DNA from 4 places in the Halobacillus sp. BAB-2008 genome. Region 3 is predicted to be linked to each of the others. Evidence: riboswitches for the same ligand, from Rfam matches in the RefSeq annotation. Region 3 holds a riboswitch; each other region holds the start of a gene.
The links. A riboswitch is a leader RNA that binds a small molecule or an ion and turns the genes downstream of it on or off. The one in region 3 is predicted to bind S-adenosylmethionine.
Positions count from the first base shown of each region.

Region 1: it holds a riboswitch for S-adenosylmethionine, as region 3 does, so the genes downstream of both, mmuP (S-methylmethionine permease) here and D479_RS03515 (O-acetylhomoserine aminocarboxypropyltransferase/cysteine synthase family protein) in region 3, are expected to answer to the same signal.
Region 2: it holds a riboswitch for S-adenosylmethionine, as region 3 does, so the genes downstream of both, D479_RS15740 (methionine ABC transporter ATP-binding protein) here and D479_RS03515 (O-acetylhomoserine aminocarboxypropyltransferase/cysteine synthase family protein) in region 3, are expected to answer to the same signal.
Region 4: it holds a riboswitch for S-adenosylmethionine, as region 3 does, so the genes downstream of both, metK (methionine adenosyltransferase) here and D479_RS03515 (O-acetylhomoserine aminocarboxypropyltransferase/cysteine synthase family protein) in region 3, are expected to answer to the same signal.

Region 1 covers NZ_ANPF01000013.1:49,456-53,349, forward strand. The annotation lists gene mmuM (homocysteine S-methyltransferase) at 56-964, opposite strand; gene mmuP (S-methylmethionine permease) at 971-2,377, opposite strand; SAM riboswitch class I at 2,467-2,576, opposite strand; gene D479_RS03970 (hypothetical protein) at 2,779-3,414, shown strand; gene D479_RS03975 (DUF4247 domain-containing protein) at 3,432-3,894, shown strand, end outside.
Region 2 covers NZ_ANPF01000072.1:6,739-10,632, reverse strand. The annotation lists gene D479_RS15750 (YetF domain-containing protein) at 15-728, shown strand; gene D479_RS15745 (DUF302 domain-containing protein) at 782-1,165, opposite strand; SAM riboswitch class I at 1,339-1,456, shown strand; gene D479_RS15740 (methionine ABC transporter ATP-binding protein) at 1,549-2,577, shown strand; gene D479_RS15735 (methionine ABC transporter permease) at 2,567-3,229, shown strand; gene D479_RS15730 (MetQ/NlpA family ABC transporter substrate-binding protein) at 3,245-3,894, shown strand, end outside.
Region 3 covers NZ_ANPF01000011.1:5,522-9,415, forward strand. The annotation lists gene D479_RS03495 (TetR/AcrR family transcriptional regulator) at 1-134, shown strand, start outside; gene D479_RS03500 (hypothetical protein) at 419-871, opposite strand; gene D479_RS03505 (NAD(P)/FAD-dependent oxidoreductase) at 902-2,128, opposite strand; gene D479_RS03510 (DUF2188 domain-containing protein) at 2,216-2,413, opposite strand; SAM riboswitch class I at 2,561-2,670, shown strand; gene D479_RS03515 (O-acetylhomoserine aminocarboxypropyltransferase/cysteine synthase family protein) at 2,785-3,894, shown strand, end outside.
Region 4 covers NZ_ANPF01000052.1:27,526-31,419, reverse strand. The annotation lists gene D479_RS12555 (alpha/beta hydrolase) at 1-516, opposite strand, end outside; gene D479_RS12550 (gamma carbonic anhydrase family protein) at 577-1,095, shown strand; gene metK (methionine adenosyltransferase) at 1,132-2,328, opposite strand; SAM riboswitch class I at 2,543-2,657, opposite strand; gene pckA (phosphoenolpyruvate carboxykinase (ATP)) at 2,975-3,894, shown strand, end outside.

The DNA.
Region 1 (3,894 bases), on a different contig from region 3:
AGTGCTTTTTACACATAAAAAAAAGACCTTTCCAATCAGAAAGGCCTTTCTCTTTTTACCTATTCTGCCAGCGCCTTGCCAGCGATTGAATGTGATCAGGAGTCGTACGACAACAGCCTCCTATGATCGTTGCCCCGGCTTCCACCCACCGATCGGACTGCTCATCGAAACGCTGGCAGGAACGTTCTCCGTACCAGTCATTTGTGTCGGGATCGTATGTTTCTCCCGAATTCGGGTATAAAATAATCGGCTTATCTGTAAGAGCGCGGATATGGCCGACTGCCTCTGTCGCATCAGGAATCGGAGCACAGTTCACTCCGACTGCTACCACCTGCTCCCTCCCTTCGATCACATCTATACAACGTCTCCATTCCGTTCCATCGCTGATTTGGCTGCCATTCTTCAAGGAAAAGGAAAGCCACGCACTGGCGCCCGGATACTCGCCCAATAATTCCGTCAGTACTTCCGCCTCCTGGAGGGAAGGAATCGTTTCAAAGGCAAGCACGTCGGCACCCGCTTCGATGAGCGCTTCTATTCTGGGACGGTGAAATTCTTTCAGCCGCTCATCCGTGACACCATAGTTCCCGATATATTCTGAGCCGTCAGCAAGGTAGGCGCCATAAGGGCCAACCGAACCTGCAACGACAGGATAAGCTCTGTCATCCGCTTCCCTCCAGACATCCGAGCGTGCTTCCTGTGCCAGGCGAACGGTATCTTTAATTAATGTGCGCGCCTTATCTTCGTCGATCCCCCGCTGCTTAAACCCATCAATGGTTGCTTGATAACTAGCGGTGATGGCAATATCCGCACCATTACGGAAATAATCGGCATGAACCTTACGGATAGCATCCGGATTCTCAAGCAGCACACGGGCGGACCAAAGTGGATCATCAAGGTCGAAGCCGTATGTCTCCAATTCTGTCGCCAACGCCCCATCGAGAATAATCGTTTTTTTATTTCCAATAGTTGTTTAATAGGATTGCGCTTGTTGATTTTGTTCGACATGTTCTACTCTCCGTTTCTTCTTGGATTGTGACAGATAATACCCTGCATAACAAAGGATGATGAATGGAATTCCACAATACAGGGCGATCCGCTGTGTCGGATCAAAGGCGATTCCGATGCAGGCGGCAAGACAGAGCAGGAACGATGCGATCGGCACCAATGGATAAAGCGGCGCCCGGTATCCCAGGTCCTCCACCTTGTTCCCAGCTTTCACATAAGCCCGCCGGAAATTAAATTGAGCAAGACTGATGCTCATCCATACGATAACGACTGCAAGTCCTGAAATCGATACCAGCACGATATAGACGGTATCGGGCGCAATGATGCTGGACAACAGAGCCAGTCCCCCACCAAGCATGCTGAATAAGATGGCGTTCAGCGGAATGCCTTTCTTCGTCATTTTCGCGAATTTCGGAGAGATCGTCTTCCGATCCGCGAGAGACCACAGCATACGGGAGGAGGCATATAACCCTGAATTCGCTGCAGACAAAATAGCCGTGATGATGACGAAGTTCATGATATCTGCGGCAAATGGAACACCGACTCTTTCCAAAACGGCAACGAAAGGACTCTCAATGACTCCGGCTTCCGAACTCGGAAGCAGCGCGGAAAGCACAATAATTGTTCCTACAAAGAAAAGAATGAGCCGTACGAGCGTCGTCCGGATGGCTTTCGGGATTGTTTTCGCGGGATCGACCGTTTCTCCCGCCGCAATACCGATCAACTCTGTACCGGAGAATGCGAAGTTGACCGCCAGCATCGTCATTAAGATGGCGAAAGCCCCATTCGGAAACAAACCAGCTTCTGTGAAATTAGAAAAGAACGGAGCTGGTTCAGAATCTGCAAGCGGCACAATACCGAAAATTCCGGCCAGACCAAGTAGAATAAATAGAAAAATAGCGATGACTTTGACAGAAGAAAACCAAAACTCTGATTCTGCAAAAAACTTCACGGTGAATGCATTCAATCCGAAGATCAAAATCGCGAATAAAGCGCTCCATATCCATACACTTATATCCGGGAACCACCGCTGCATCATCAGTCCGGCAGCTGTGAATTCCGATCCCAGCGCCACTGTCCAGGTGAGCCAGTAAAGCCAGGCAACCGTAAACCCCGTTCCCGGACCGATATACTTCGCGGCATAACTGTGAAACGCACCAGTCTCCGGCATATGTACAGACAACTCACCAAGACAGAGCATCACTAAGTAAACGACCAACGCACCAATCAAATAGGCAAGCACCGTCCCGAATGGTCCTGCCTGCTGGATGGTGTATCCGGAACTGAGGAACAGCCCGGTTCCGATGACTCCACCGAGTGACAGCATCACAAGGTGGCGTGTTTTCATTTCTCTTTTGAAGTTCTGTTCCATTTTCTCTTCCCCTCCACTTTCTCTTCATCTAAAAATACATAAAAAAACGCACCCTGGAGCGGGTGCGTTTACCGACAAATAAAAGGAAGCTCCTATCTATCAGGGTTATTCAACACCCGCTGGAATTAGCACAGTGTCTGCATTCAGACCTGTTGCTGAGGCTTCAAAGGGCCAGTCCCTCCACCTCTCTGGATAAGAAATATGTATTTTTTAAATACTCTAACAACGCAAATAAAAAATGTCAACGCTGAATTTTATTATTACGCTGCAACTTGAATGTTCCGAATATCCTCGAATTTTGTTGTTTCTAGATTCATAGGAACGTATAATGAGAGTGGTTAAAATGGATGAAATTGCCTTAACACTCACGTTCCGTTCCCTTTCTGAGGAGGTGATAGACAATGAAAACCTTCATAAAAATACTAAAAATATCAGGAATCGTCATCGGCTCCATATTCGCACTGCTCGTGCTCATTGGTATGTTCATGCCGGGAGAAATTGATGTCTATGGAGAAGGAGATTCAGAGAAACCCGACAACCTGACTGTATCAATGGATACCTACATCACAGATGAAGACTATGAGCCTACTGAAGTTGCTTTTCTCACTCATACGATAGCTGCGTTAAACGAGATCGACAATCAAAATTGGGGTGCTTTGGATGCCTATTTTTTGTATGAACGGGTTTATGAAACCGCTCTTCGTGACGTTTATATGAACAAAGAAGTCGATCCGGAGCACATCACAGATGTCCATTACACCGTACGGAACAAGCAATTTCAATCTTATTTGGATGAACAGCCGGTGAGCCCGCTCAGCACCGAAACCGATCACGGGGTGGAATGGGCGACCTTCCAATATGATGTGTGGGTAACCTTCTCCTTCGAATTGGAACGAGTCATCACGGATGATGAAGACCGGACGTATACCGATCGCTTCGAGGTGCAGGGAGACTACCCTCCACATTGGCAGTCCAGTATGAAGGAAACACACTGGCGCTTGAATTCCTTAATGCTACGCCCTCTAGAAAATGAATAAAACAGGAGATGAAGAGTATGAAACTCAAATCCATCCCGGTTATTCTGCTCGGCCTGCTGTGTTTGACGGCATGCTCCAACGTAGTGGATGCAGTCGGGGATCAATACCCAATGGAGGATATCGTATACGATGATGTGGGCAACAAATCGGAAATCTTCCGCGCTTATGATCAGAAGCCGGAGAAAGTGGCAGCCGGCATCACCGACTCTGAAGAGGCCGTACATAAAGCCTCCAAAGACGGTCGTGATTTAATGCTCTACGACGATTACCTCGTGCAGGTCTATCAGGACACCCAGAAAGAAGAAGATACCATCATCGAAGTATCGGATAAAGAATTCGTCCGGAACAATTATGATAGTGATTTCTTTTCGGACTACGGCATAGAAGAGGAAGCAGAAGAGGTTTATGCTATAGACCTTGATAACCGCGGCGGCTTCTTTTATACAGGGTATATCGGCGGAAGCGGCGGAAGTTATGTGA
Region 2 (3,894 bases), on a different contig from region 3:
AAGGAAGAGGTGACATGATGGAACTTTGGATGGATACCTGGAAGGTACTGCTTAGAATCGTCACAATCCTGCCATTGCTTTTGGCCGTAGGTCTCTTTATGGGGAAGCGGTCGATCGGTGAACTACCTGTCTTTGACTTCGTTGTTGTCCTGGTTCTCGGCTCCGTGGTGGGAGCGGATATTGCTGATCCGAATATCAACCACATCCATACGGTGACAGCTATTATAGCGATCGCGCTCTTACAAAAAGTCATTGTATGGATGAAGCTGAGGAGTCCTTGGTTCGGAAAGTTATTGACCTTCGAACCAACTGTTGTCGTTTTCGAAGGGAAGATGATTGGTGAAAACGTTAAGCGAATTCGCTATTCCATTGATAATATAATACAAATGCTTCGGGAAAAAGATGTATTCCGGATTGAGGACGTATACATGGCAATCATAGAACCGGACGGGAGATTGACGGTGCAATTGAAGCAGGGAAAAGAGCCCGTTACTAGAGAAGACATAGGTATATGGAATAGGGGTGGGGGTTATGACGTCCCCTTGATTATGGACGGTATTTTGCAAAAGGATATGATAGCGCGTATGGAAAAGACAGAAGCGTGGGTAGAGAAACAGATCACTCCCCATGCGGTTTCGGATATCTTCTACGGAGCGGTAACCAACCGGGGGTCTTTTCACTACTCGTTGAAAGGTACGGATCCGAAAATTCCGCCTATCGAGCATTAAATGGAGATCCCTGGTAGAGTGCGGATGGGTGAACCCTGACCAGGGATCTAATTTCACACGCTTTTGCTTATACAGTGAATCAACCGTTCCTCGATATCGGAGGCGAGTGATTGAACGGCAGCATCACCAATGGGACTTACGAGAGCAGTCGGCTTCGGCATTCCGATCTTTGTTTTACCCTGCTCATCATATACGACCATTTTACAAGGGAGAAAATAACCGGCAAGGGTATTCTCGGATAGGATGTTTTCTGCTTCTTTCGGATTACACACTTCAAGAATACGAAATTCCTGATGGAAGTCCAATCCTTTTTCCGTCAGCTTATCTTTGACATTGAACTTCCATAAGACCCCGAACTGCTCCAGACTCAGCTGTTGTTCCAGGCTTTCCACTGCATCCTCGACACTCTTCTTCGTTTCAACTGTATAATGAAACATAGAATCCTCCTTTTTAATTTCCTGATTTATGGCTATACATACCCTTTAAGGTATCTATGGAATCTGAATTTCTCCATTTTTCTGAGAAAAGTTACAAATGGAATTGACAAGGTGGATGAGGCTGTATTATCATTTTCACCAGTGACATAATTGAATAACGAATGGAATCGATCTTCTTATCTAGAGAGGTGGAGGGACTGGCCCTTTGAAACCTCGGCAGCGGATCTGAACGGATGTCTCCGTCAGAAACTGTGCCAACTCCAGCACGCCTGTGGGCGTGACAGATGAGGAGAGACGGATCTCATATACATACGTGTGAGCCTCTCTTCTTGTTTTATAAGAAGAGAGGCTCTTTTTGTTTAGGAAAGCATAGGAGGGATTCGATGATCCAGTTTGAAAACGTATCGAAAGTGTATCAGCACGAAGGGAAAGAACTGCGTGCCGTCGACCGTGTCGATTTGACGATACATAAAGGGGAAATCTTCGGAGTCATCGGTTTCAGCGGCGCTGGAAAAAGCACGCTCGTCCGTCTTGTTAATTTATTGGAACGGCCGACAGAAGGAAGGGTCGTCGTCAATGGAGAGGATTTGACGAAGCTGTCCAAACCGGATTTAAGGACAGTCCGGAAGCGCATCGGAATGATCTTTCAGCATTTTAATCTGCTGGAGTCCAAAACCGTCCACCATAACGTGGCATTTCCATTATCTCTTGTCGGTACGCCGAAGAAAGAGATAGATCAAAGGGTGAAGGAAATTCTAGCCTTCGTCGGTCTGTCTGAAAAGGCAAATCATTACCCGGACCAGCTGTCCGGCGGGCAGAAACAGCGGGTCGGTATCGCCCGAGCTTTGGCGACCTCCCCTGATATTCTATTATGTGACGAAGCAACGTCCGCTCTCGATCCGGAGACAACCAAGTCAATCCTGGAACTTTTGAAGAAGGTGAGGGACGAGTACGGCATTACGATTCTGATGATCACTCACGAAATGAATGTCGTCCGTGAGGTGTGTGACAGGATAGCAGTGATGGAAAACGGACGTGTCATGGAGAGTGGATCCATTTTCGACCTTTTCTCCAATCCGCAGCATCCGACAACCAAGAATTTCGTAAGGACGGTGATGGAGAATGATATACCCGCGTCTATTCTAGACGGCATCGAAAAGCGCCATGCCTCCGGGAATATCTACCGGATCACCTTTGTGGAGGAAAGCGCAGGACAGCCGGTCCTCTCACAGGTGGCAAAACGTTTTGATGTGGAAGTAAATGTACTGTTCGGACAGATTACGGAACTGCAGGGTATTCCATTCGGTCATTTAGTCGTGGAGTTCCAAGGGGATGCGAAAGAAATTCTTAAAGCGATCCACCATATCCAACAAACCGTAACGGTACAGGAGGTGACTGCACATGCAGGTTAATTTGATGGATTTTTGGCCGAAAATATGGGAAGCGACATACCAGACCCTTGTCATGGTCGGTATATCCCTCCTGGCAGCAGCGCTTATCGGCCTGCCGCTTGGAATACTTCTCGTTGTTACGAGACAGGGAGGGCTGCTTCAAAATAAACCGTTCTTTAACGGATTAAGTGCGGTTGTGAACTTCTTCCGTTCCATTCCGTTCATCATATTGCTCGTAGCGATCCTGCCGTTTACACGTCTGCTTGTCGGTTCATCGATCGGGACAGCAGCAGCTGTCGTTCCGCTCGTCATCTTCTCTGCTCCGTACATAGCGAGGCTTGTGGAAAGCAGCTTGCTCGAAGTGAAACCAGGAGTCATCGAAGCAGCAGAAGCGATGGGAGCGACACCGTGGCAGATCATACGTCGTGTTTATATACCAGAAGCATTGAGTTCTATCATTCTTAACTTGACGATTGCAACGATCGGTCTCGTCGGTGCTTCCGCCATGGCGGGCTTTGTTGGAGGCGGAGGTTTGGGAGATTTGGCCATCTCTTACGGCTATCAACGCTTTGAAACAGATATTATGATTGCAACGGTCCTATTGCTCGTACTGATTGTGCAGCTTACGCAGACGGTTGGAAACTTTATATCAAGAAAAATACGTAGACAATAACAGGGGGATATTATTATGAAAAAGTGGGGATTTATTTTAAGTTTCATCGCAATCATCAGTTTTGTATTAGCAGGGTGCTCCAGTGAAGGCGACGCAGCCTCTGGTGAGAAGACGAAAGTGAAGGTAGGCCTGAATGGTTCCGGCGTCCCGATTTGGGAGAAAGTCCAGGAGAAAGCAGAGAAAGAGAATATTGACATTGAACTGGTTGAATTCGCGGACTACGTGCGCCCGAACATGGCACTTGCTGATGGAGATATCGATTTGAACGCTTTCCAGACGGTGTCGTATTTTGATTCCTTCATAGAAGAGCACGATTTAGACTTGAAGCCGATCGGTACGACGATCATTGCTCCGATGGGTGTCTATTCCGAAAAATATAAAGATGTAAAGGACATTCCTGATGGAAGTTCCATCGCTGTCCCGAAAGAAGCAACGAACATGGGGCGCGCTCTGCTTCTCCTTGAGCAGGCGGGTCTGATCGGTCTACCGGAAGATTTCGACGGAAATGGATCGCTCGATATCATTGAAGATAATCCGAAGAACTTGAAATTTGAACCGATTGTTGCTGCCCAGACACCACGTGTCCTTCCCGATGTCGCTGCATCCGTCATTAATAATGGAGTCGCGGTTGAAGCAGGATTTGTACCGGTGGAAGACGCTGTCTA
Region 3 (3,894 bases):
TAACTGTATTGATGGAAGAGATCAAACGGGAGGAGCCACGTCCCGCCATTTTGAAAGCTCTCGCTGCCAATTTAGAACCCCTCGAGGATTATAAAGGATTCCTGCAGGAGCTCCGCCTTTTCTACAGAATCTAAGATTACAAACCTGTGTGGAAACTGGAGAGGATAAAGATAGAACAATAATCCTCTCCGCATATGTAAAAACGTTTCTTGTTCAAACACTCTCTCGTTCCTTGACTTATAGTAGGACAATCTTGGGACATGAAAATGGGCAACTGGATCAGCGGAAACAGACAGGTCCCTGGTAGATAAAAGCTACGAGGAGCACCGGACGCCCCGTGGAAAGCCCGGAGCACACCGACTCCAAAACCACTGCGTAAGCAAACCAAAGCCAGTCACAAATTTGACTGGCTTTGGTTTTATTTCTCCGCTTCCATGATTTGATCGAGCACAGGATAAGCCGCTTCAATTCCTTCTTCCGCAACAAGACAAGCTACCCCGACCGGTGTATCCCAAAACGAATCCGGGATATATGGATTCTTCAAACCTGCCGGCTGATAAAGCGCGCGATAGATCCGTTCCAAGTGCTGCCTGGTCACTGCCTCTTCCTCTTTTCTTTCGCCTCTTGCCAACAGAAAAACGTGACGCATGGATTGAAACAGATTATCTCCCGGCATGAACGTATATTCCTTAAAGAATCCAAGCTGTTTCTCCGCCTGCTCCTTTAAACCATGACTGACACATAGATCATCCAAATGTTCACGAAGGTGCCGGTAAACTTGTTGGAACACTCTCCGCTTCTCCTCCTGCATGACCTTATCTGTATAAACCTCTTGCAGCTTTGCATATGCGGTTTCTTTCGTCCATTCCATCCCCATCACCTCTCTTTATATAGTTCGCCGTCAGGGAGAGGAATCCTTGTCATATCCGAATGCTTCCGCTTCCATTTCGACAGATTGGTAAAGCAGAGGAAAGTCTCTGGTCCCTTCTCTCAAATAATCCCCCAATTTCGGCGCCACTTTGTTCCATACCATCGGGTTGGCAGCCATCGCTTGAAACAGGGCAAGTTCATTCTTCGAGAACCTTTTTAACGAGTGGATATAATCCAGCGTCAACTGAAAGCCCGGGAAGAGGTGTTCATCCCGCTTTTTCTGGAAAGCTTCCATGACCACTTCCCTGTCATCACCTGCATCGATCCGCATGCACGCATCTGCGAGCAGAAACGCCTGCATGAAAGCATCATTAATCCCAAGTCCTGTACTTGGGTCTTTACTGTGACCTGCATCGCCGATCAGGGCCCATCCGTTTCCATAAGGTTTACGGAAAAAGTTAGGCACCCCTGAGGTCCCGATGATACTTCCTTGCAAACGGGCATTCTCCAACCGCTTTTCCATTCCATACAGCTGCTTGTACATACGGACAAACGCTTCGGGGGAATCTTTCATCATAGTTTTAAACTCATCCGGATGAACCTCAAGACCGATACAATCTCTTCCTTGTTCCATTGGGAACAAAAAGCCGATTCTTCCTTCATGAAGAAATATTTCCGTAGTAGGCGTTTCCAAAGGGGGAATTCCCTCAAAATATCCGTACAGCACTGGTCTGAGAGGCGGTGTATCGTGATACACTTCCGCACCTGCCTGGCGGGCGATCGTCGAATGTTTACCATCTGCTCCGACAATTAAATCACCATACACCTCTTTCTCTCTCCCTTTCCCTTTTATCCTCACCCCTACCATGCGGTCTTGATCCCACAAAACCTCCCGCACAGCTGTCTCTGAAAGAAAGGTTACTCCCTCGTACAGGAAGGTGCGTTCTATAAGAAGCATATCCAGGCGGTCACGCTTTGGTATGACCGTGTAGGCAGACCTCGGGCCATCTATGTAACTGGAACCGATATGTGTCCTCATCCGATCCACCTTCCGCAGGCCGCCAGCCAGCAATTTGTCTAAAATGCCGAGTTCTTCTAAGTAACCGGTATGCGACATATAATGAGTTGATAACGTATCACTCGGGAAAGGAGCTTTATCTATAAGAAGTACTTTTTTTCCGAGTTTTCCAAGCAGAACTGCTAAACTCGCGCCTGCCACCCGTGCACCTGTAATGACCACATCATAGCGATTGTCCATAAAGATCCCCTCTTCTTTGCTACTAATCCTGCTTCCACTCTACCAGATTCATAACATAAAAAAACTCCCGTTTCCGGGAGTCATGTATTAGTACGTGCGCTCTTCTTCTACTTCGTGATTCTGATTCATAATGGAAAGCTTGCTTGGTGAATTTCCTTTCGCCATTTCTTCAGCCTTTTCGATGGCAGTATCACGTTCATCGTAAAGATTTGTCGGAGCCACGTCTTCGATTTTAACAAACCAGCCTGTTACGTCTTTATTTGGGACTACACTATATTCTTTCATTCTATCTTCACTCCTCTACTATTTTTGAATGTAGTAAGAGCATTCCCAGCTGGATGCATACTCAAACATCAAAGGCCTCAGAGAAAGGGTTTGACATTGCACAGGCACACGTATATAATTTCAAACAAGTCAGACTAATCGAATACACTCTTATCGAGAGCGGCAGAGGGACTAGGCCCTACGACGCCCGGCAACCATCAAGCATAGACTTGAAAAGGTGCTAAATCCTACAGATCCGGTGATCTGAAAGATAAGGGGAGGTAATCCGTACATACAGCCCTCTTCTTTCTTACAGAAGAGGGCTTTTCGTTTGCCTTCCGCCACCAAGGTAGAGGTTCCTAGGAACAACAATCCAAGGAGGAGAATGATTGATGACTTTCCCTAACCACCCGTACGGTCCAGAGACTTTGTTGTTACACGGCGGACAGGAGCCAGACCCGGCTACCGGTTCCCGCGCAGTGCCGATTTATCAAACGACCTCTTATGTCTTCCGAGACACAGACCACGCTCAGAACCTGTTCGCCCTTGCAGAACCGGGAAACATTTATACGCGGATCATGAACCCGACCGTGGATGCTTTCGAGCAGCGGATGGCTTTATTGGAAGACGGAGCCGCAGCTGTAGCTACTTCTTCCGGAATGTCAGCGATCACACTCGCCATTTTGAATATTGCAGGAGCCGGAGATGAAATCGTTGCTTCCTCCAACCTTTACGGCGGCACATACAACCTCTTCGTCCATACCCTTCCGAGGTATGGAATCCATGTTCGTTTCATTGAAGGCAGCAGCCATGACGACTTCCAAGCAGCCATTACCTCAAATACAAAGGCAATTTTCGCGGAAACGATTGGAAATCCGAGTCTGGATGTTCTCGATATCGAGAAAGTGGCAGCTGTAGCCCACAGTCATCACATCCCACTTATTATCGATAACACCTTTGCCACCCCTTATGTATGCCAACCTTTCGCATGGGGCGCGGATATCGTCGTCCACTCCGCTACGAAATGGATCGGGGGACACGGCACGACGATTGGCGGTGTCGTCATTGACAGCGGCCGTTTTAACTGGGACCACGAGAAGTTCCCTGGATTTACAACTCCGGATGAGAGCTACAATGGAATCCGCTACGCCGATCTCGGTCCCGCAGCCTACGCGGTTAAACTCCGCGTCCAACTTCTCCGGGATATCGGGGCATGCCTAAGCCCGCAAAATGCTTTCCTGTTGCTGCAAGGGTTGGAGACGCTGCATCTCCGAATTAAAAAGCATGCGGATCAGGCACTCGAGATTGCCAGGTATTTAGAAAAACATGAAGGAGTCGAGTGGGTGCGTTATCCGGGATTACCCGATCATCCTACCCACCCCCTTGCTGAGAAGTACTTCCATTACGGCCACGGCTCCATCGTCGTTTTTGGTATTTCAGGCGGCAGGGAAGCTGGTCGTACACTGATAGACAACATCGGATTGTGGTCCCATGTAGCTAAC
Region 4 (3,894 bases), on a different contig from region 3:
ACGCACAGAGACTTTCTTAAGGACAAGTGGATCTTTACGAAACTGTTCGACTTTCACGGTATCCCTTGTAATCAATGAAGGGTCTTGGTTGGCATCCATACGTAAAGAGGGCGCTATGATATTCAATAGGTAGGACAACCATTCCACAGGCGCACTTACACTGCCTTTAATAGCCAATGCAGGAGACGAGAGGATGATACCATCCATTTTCTGTTGCAGCTGTTCCATTACCCGCACCGTTACAAGACCACCCATACTATGACCGAGCAGAAATATTTTTTTATCGGGATCCGCTTCCCCGATCCAGCCCTCTACTGTCTTTATGTACTCCTCAAAGGAATGGATATGACCTTTCCTTCCGGGTGAATTTCCCTGGCCAGGCAGATCGCCGTATATAACATCGAAACCATCTTTATGAAGACGATCCGCCAACCGCTCATATCTTCCACCATGTTCAAATGCTCCGTGGACGATAATGATAGTGCCGTCTGATGCTGGAGATTGCTTTTTATTCACAGTCTATCCCCCGTTCCATCTGCTATACTATCCTTAACTAATATTATAAGGGGGTTTACTATGATTTGCGAATATAAAGGAAAGCGCCCGTCTATACACCCGACGGCTTACATCGCTGATGATGCCGTTATTACAGGAGATGTTTTTATTGATGAAGGAGCAAGCATCTGGTTTAAAACCGTCATCCGCGGGGATGTAGCTCCGGTACATATCGGCAGGAATACAAATGTACAGGATCTCAGTATGCTTCATCAAAGCCCGGGTCAACCACTCATCCTTGAAGATGGCGTGACGGTCGGTCATCAAGTGACCCTGCATTCCGCACACATTAAGAAAAACGCGCTGATCGGTATGGGATCCCTCATACTCGATGGAGCGATAATTGGAGAAGAAGCTTTCATCGGCGCCGGCAGTCTCGTCCCGCCGGGAAAAGTTATCCCTCCAAGGACGCTCGCTTTCGGCCGGCCCGCGAAAGTAGTCCGGGAACTGAACGAGCATGACTATCAAGAGTTGGAAAGGATAAGAACCACTTACATAGAGAAAGGAAACTATTATAAACAGCAGCAAGAAAAAGATTAAAAACAAAAAAGTACCCTTGCGGGTACTTTTTTGTCCTTAATTGAAACGAGATTTTAATTGTTCTGCTTTGTCCGTCCGCTCCCAAGGGAACTCAATATCCGTGCGGCCGAAATGACCATAAGCAGCCGTATCACGGTAGATAGGTCGACGCAGATCCAGCATCTTGATAATACCGGCAGGGCGCAGATCGAACAGATCACGCACAGCTTCTACCAGCTTCTCTTCCGATACTTTTCCAGTACCATTCGAGTTGATGGCAATGGAAACCGGCTGCGCTACACCTATTGCATACGCAAGCTGCACTTCCACAGCGTCTGCAAGTCCGGCAGCTACGATGTTCTTCGCAACATAGCGGGCTGCATAAGCAGCAGAGCGGTCCACTTTCGTCGCGTCTTTCCCGCTGAAAGCACCTCCGCCGTGACGGGCATATCCGCCATACGTATCCACAATGATTTTTCTTCCCGTCAAGCCGGCATCCCCTTGAGGACCGCCGATAACGAAACGACCTGTCGGATTGATGAAGTATTTCGTCTGCTCATCAATGAGCTCCGCCGGTACAACAGGACCGATCACATGGTCGCGCAGATCTTTCTTAATCTGCTCCAATGTAATTTCTTCCGCGTGCTGTGTAGAAATGACAATGGTATCTACGCGGACAGGTTTATCCAGCTCATCGTACTCGATGGTCACTTGTGTCTTCCCGTCCGGGCGCAGGTAATCCAGCGTGCCGTCTTTACGGACATCCGAAAGACGCTTGGACAGTTTATGTGCCAGTGAAATAGGAAGAGGCATTAGTTCTTTCGTTTCATTATTAGCAAAACCGAACATTAAGCCCTGATCTCCAGCTCCGATCGCTTCAATCTCATCGTCGCTCATCTTGCCCTCGCGGGATTCCAATGCTTCATCCACTCCGCCTGCAATATCAGGGGACTGCTCATCGATGGCAGTCAGAACGGCACACGTATCCGCATCGAAGCCGTATTTGGCTCGAGTATATCCAATATCTTTAATTGTTTGACGAACGATGGATGGGATGTCTACATAAGTATTTGTACTGATCTCTCCTGAGACGAGCACAAGTCCCGTGGTCACTGTTGTCTCACATGCAACCCGAGCATTCGGGTCATTTTTTAAAATTTCGTCTAAAATGGCATCAGAAATCTGGTCACATATTTTATCGGGGTGACCTTCTGTAACTGACTCTGATGTGAATAACCGGCGATTGGCAGGCATTCTGAAAAACTCCTCCTTCTGTAAGTACAAAGTATTAGACGGAACTCTTTACCAGTATGTGCAGAAACGAAAAAACGTTTCCTTCGTTCATGCTTCATCCACAACCATTAGAGCTTTATATAGGAATCTATACCGGATGACCTCCGGCTCGGATATTTCTCCATAAAAAGAAAAAACCCTTCCTAATGTCGAGGAAAGGGGCTGCTTCCTTTCGCTCTTATCGTCCAAGAAGGAATTCGTTCCTTCCTGCTTCAGGTTAGCACCATGCCATTCTCATGACGGTTGCTGGGTTTCAAAGGGCCTGTCCCTCCACCAACTCTGGATAAGAGAGTTTCCGTTCTTCGTTATCGTATCGAAAACCATGTAACATGTCAATCAGATTCCACCCGTATCCCCGACCAGGTACGGTTTTTAGGGATCCTTACAAAACCAAGGACCCACCACCTTTTCTTTCCATTTATAAACGTTCACACCGGAAAAAACATAGGATAGAAATAAACCATCCGGATTTTAACAGGAAGCCAATATTTGTTCACAAAATATTGGAAACAATTTCACCAAATAGTATGGACTATAAAAATGAATGTGTTATACTAATTCCATCTTAAGGATGATTAAATTATTTGACAAAGGCGGGTCGACTTATATGAGTACCATTAACCAAATGTCTGAACTTAACCTATTACTAGCTCAAGAAAATGTCCATCACCAACTTTCCGTTCCGCACTTGGTGGAGAAGATCCTCTCTCGCAACGAAGGCACATTAACAGAAAAAGGTGCAATTCAAGCGACTACTGGTACTTACACCGGCAGATCACCAAAAGACAAATTCATCGTCAAAGACGACACGTCCGAACAAAAAGTGGATTGGGGTACAATCAATACTCCGATTGACGAGAGTACTTTCGTTCAGCTTTACCACAAAGTTCTTACGTATTTAAAGAAGCGGGAAGAACTCTTTGTTTTCAAAGGGTTTGCCGGCGCAGAAACACGGTATCGTCTTCCCATCCAGGTCGTGACAGAGTTTGCGTGGCACAATCTTTTCGCTAAACAGATGTTCATTCGTCCAAATACGGAAGAGGTGGCAGATCATGAAGCGGAATTCACGGTTATATCCGCTCCGACCTTCAAGGCTGATCCTGAAGTGGACGGGACAAATTCAGAAGCGTTCATCATGATTTCCTTCAAACACCGTATCGTCTTAATTGGCGGAACCGAGTATGCCGGGGAAATCAAAAAATCGATTTTCTCCGTCATGAACTATATTCTTCCGGAGAAAAACATCCTGCCGATGCACTGTTCAGCGAACGTTGGTAAAGAAGGCGATGTCGCTCTTTTCTTCGGGTTATCCGGAACGGGCAAGACCACCCTTTCTGCAGATCCTTCCCGCCGTTTGATCGGGGATGACGAGCATGCGTGGTCGAACTACGGCGTCTTCAATATTGAAGGCGGTTGCTACGCCAAGTGTATCAACCTTTCTAAAGAAAAGGAACCACAAATTTACGATGCGATTCATTTTGGATCGGTTCTGGAGAATGTCATACTAAGCGCAGACTCACATGAACC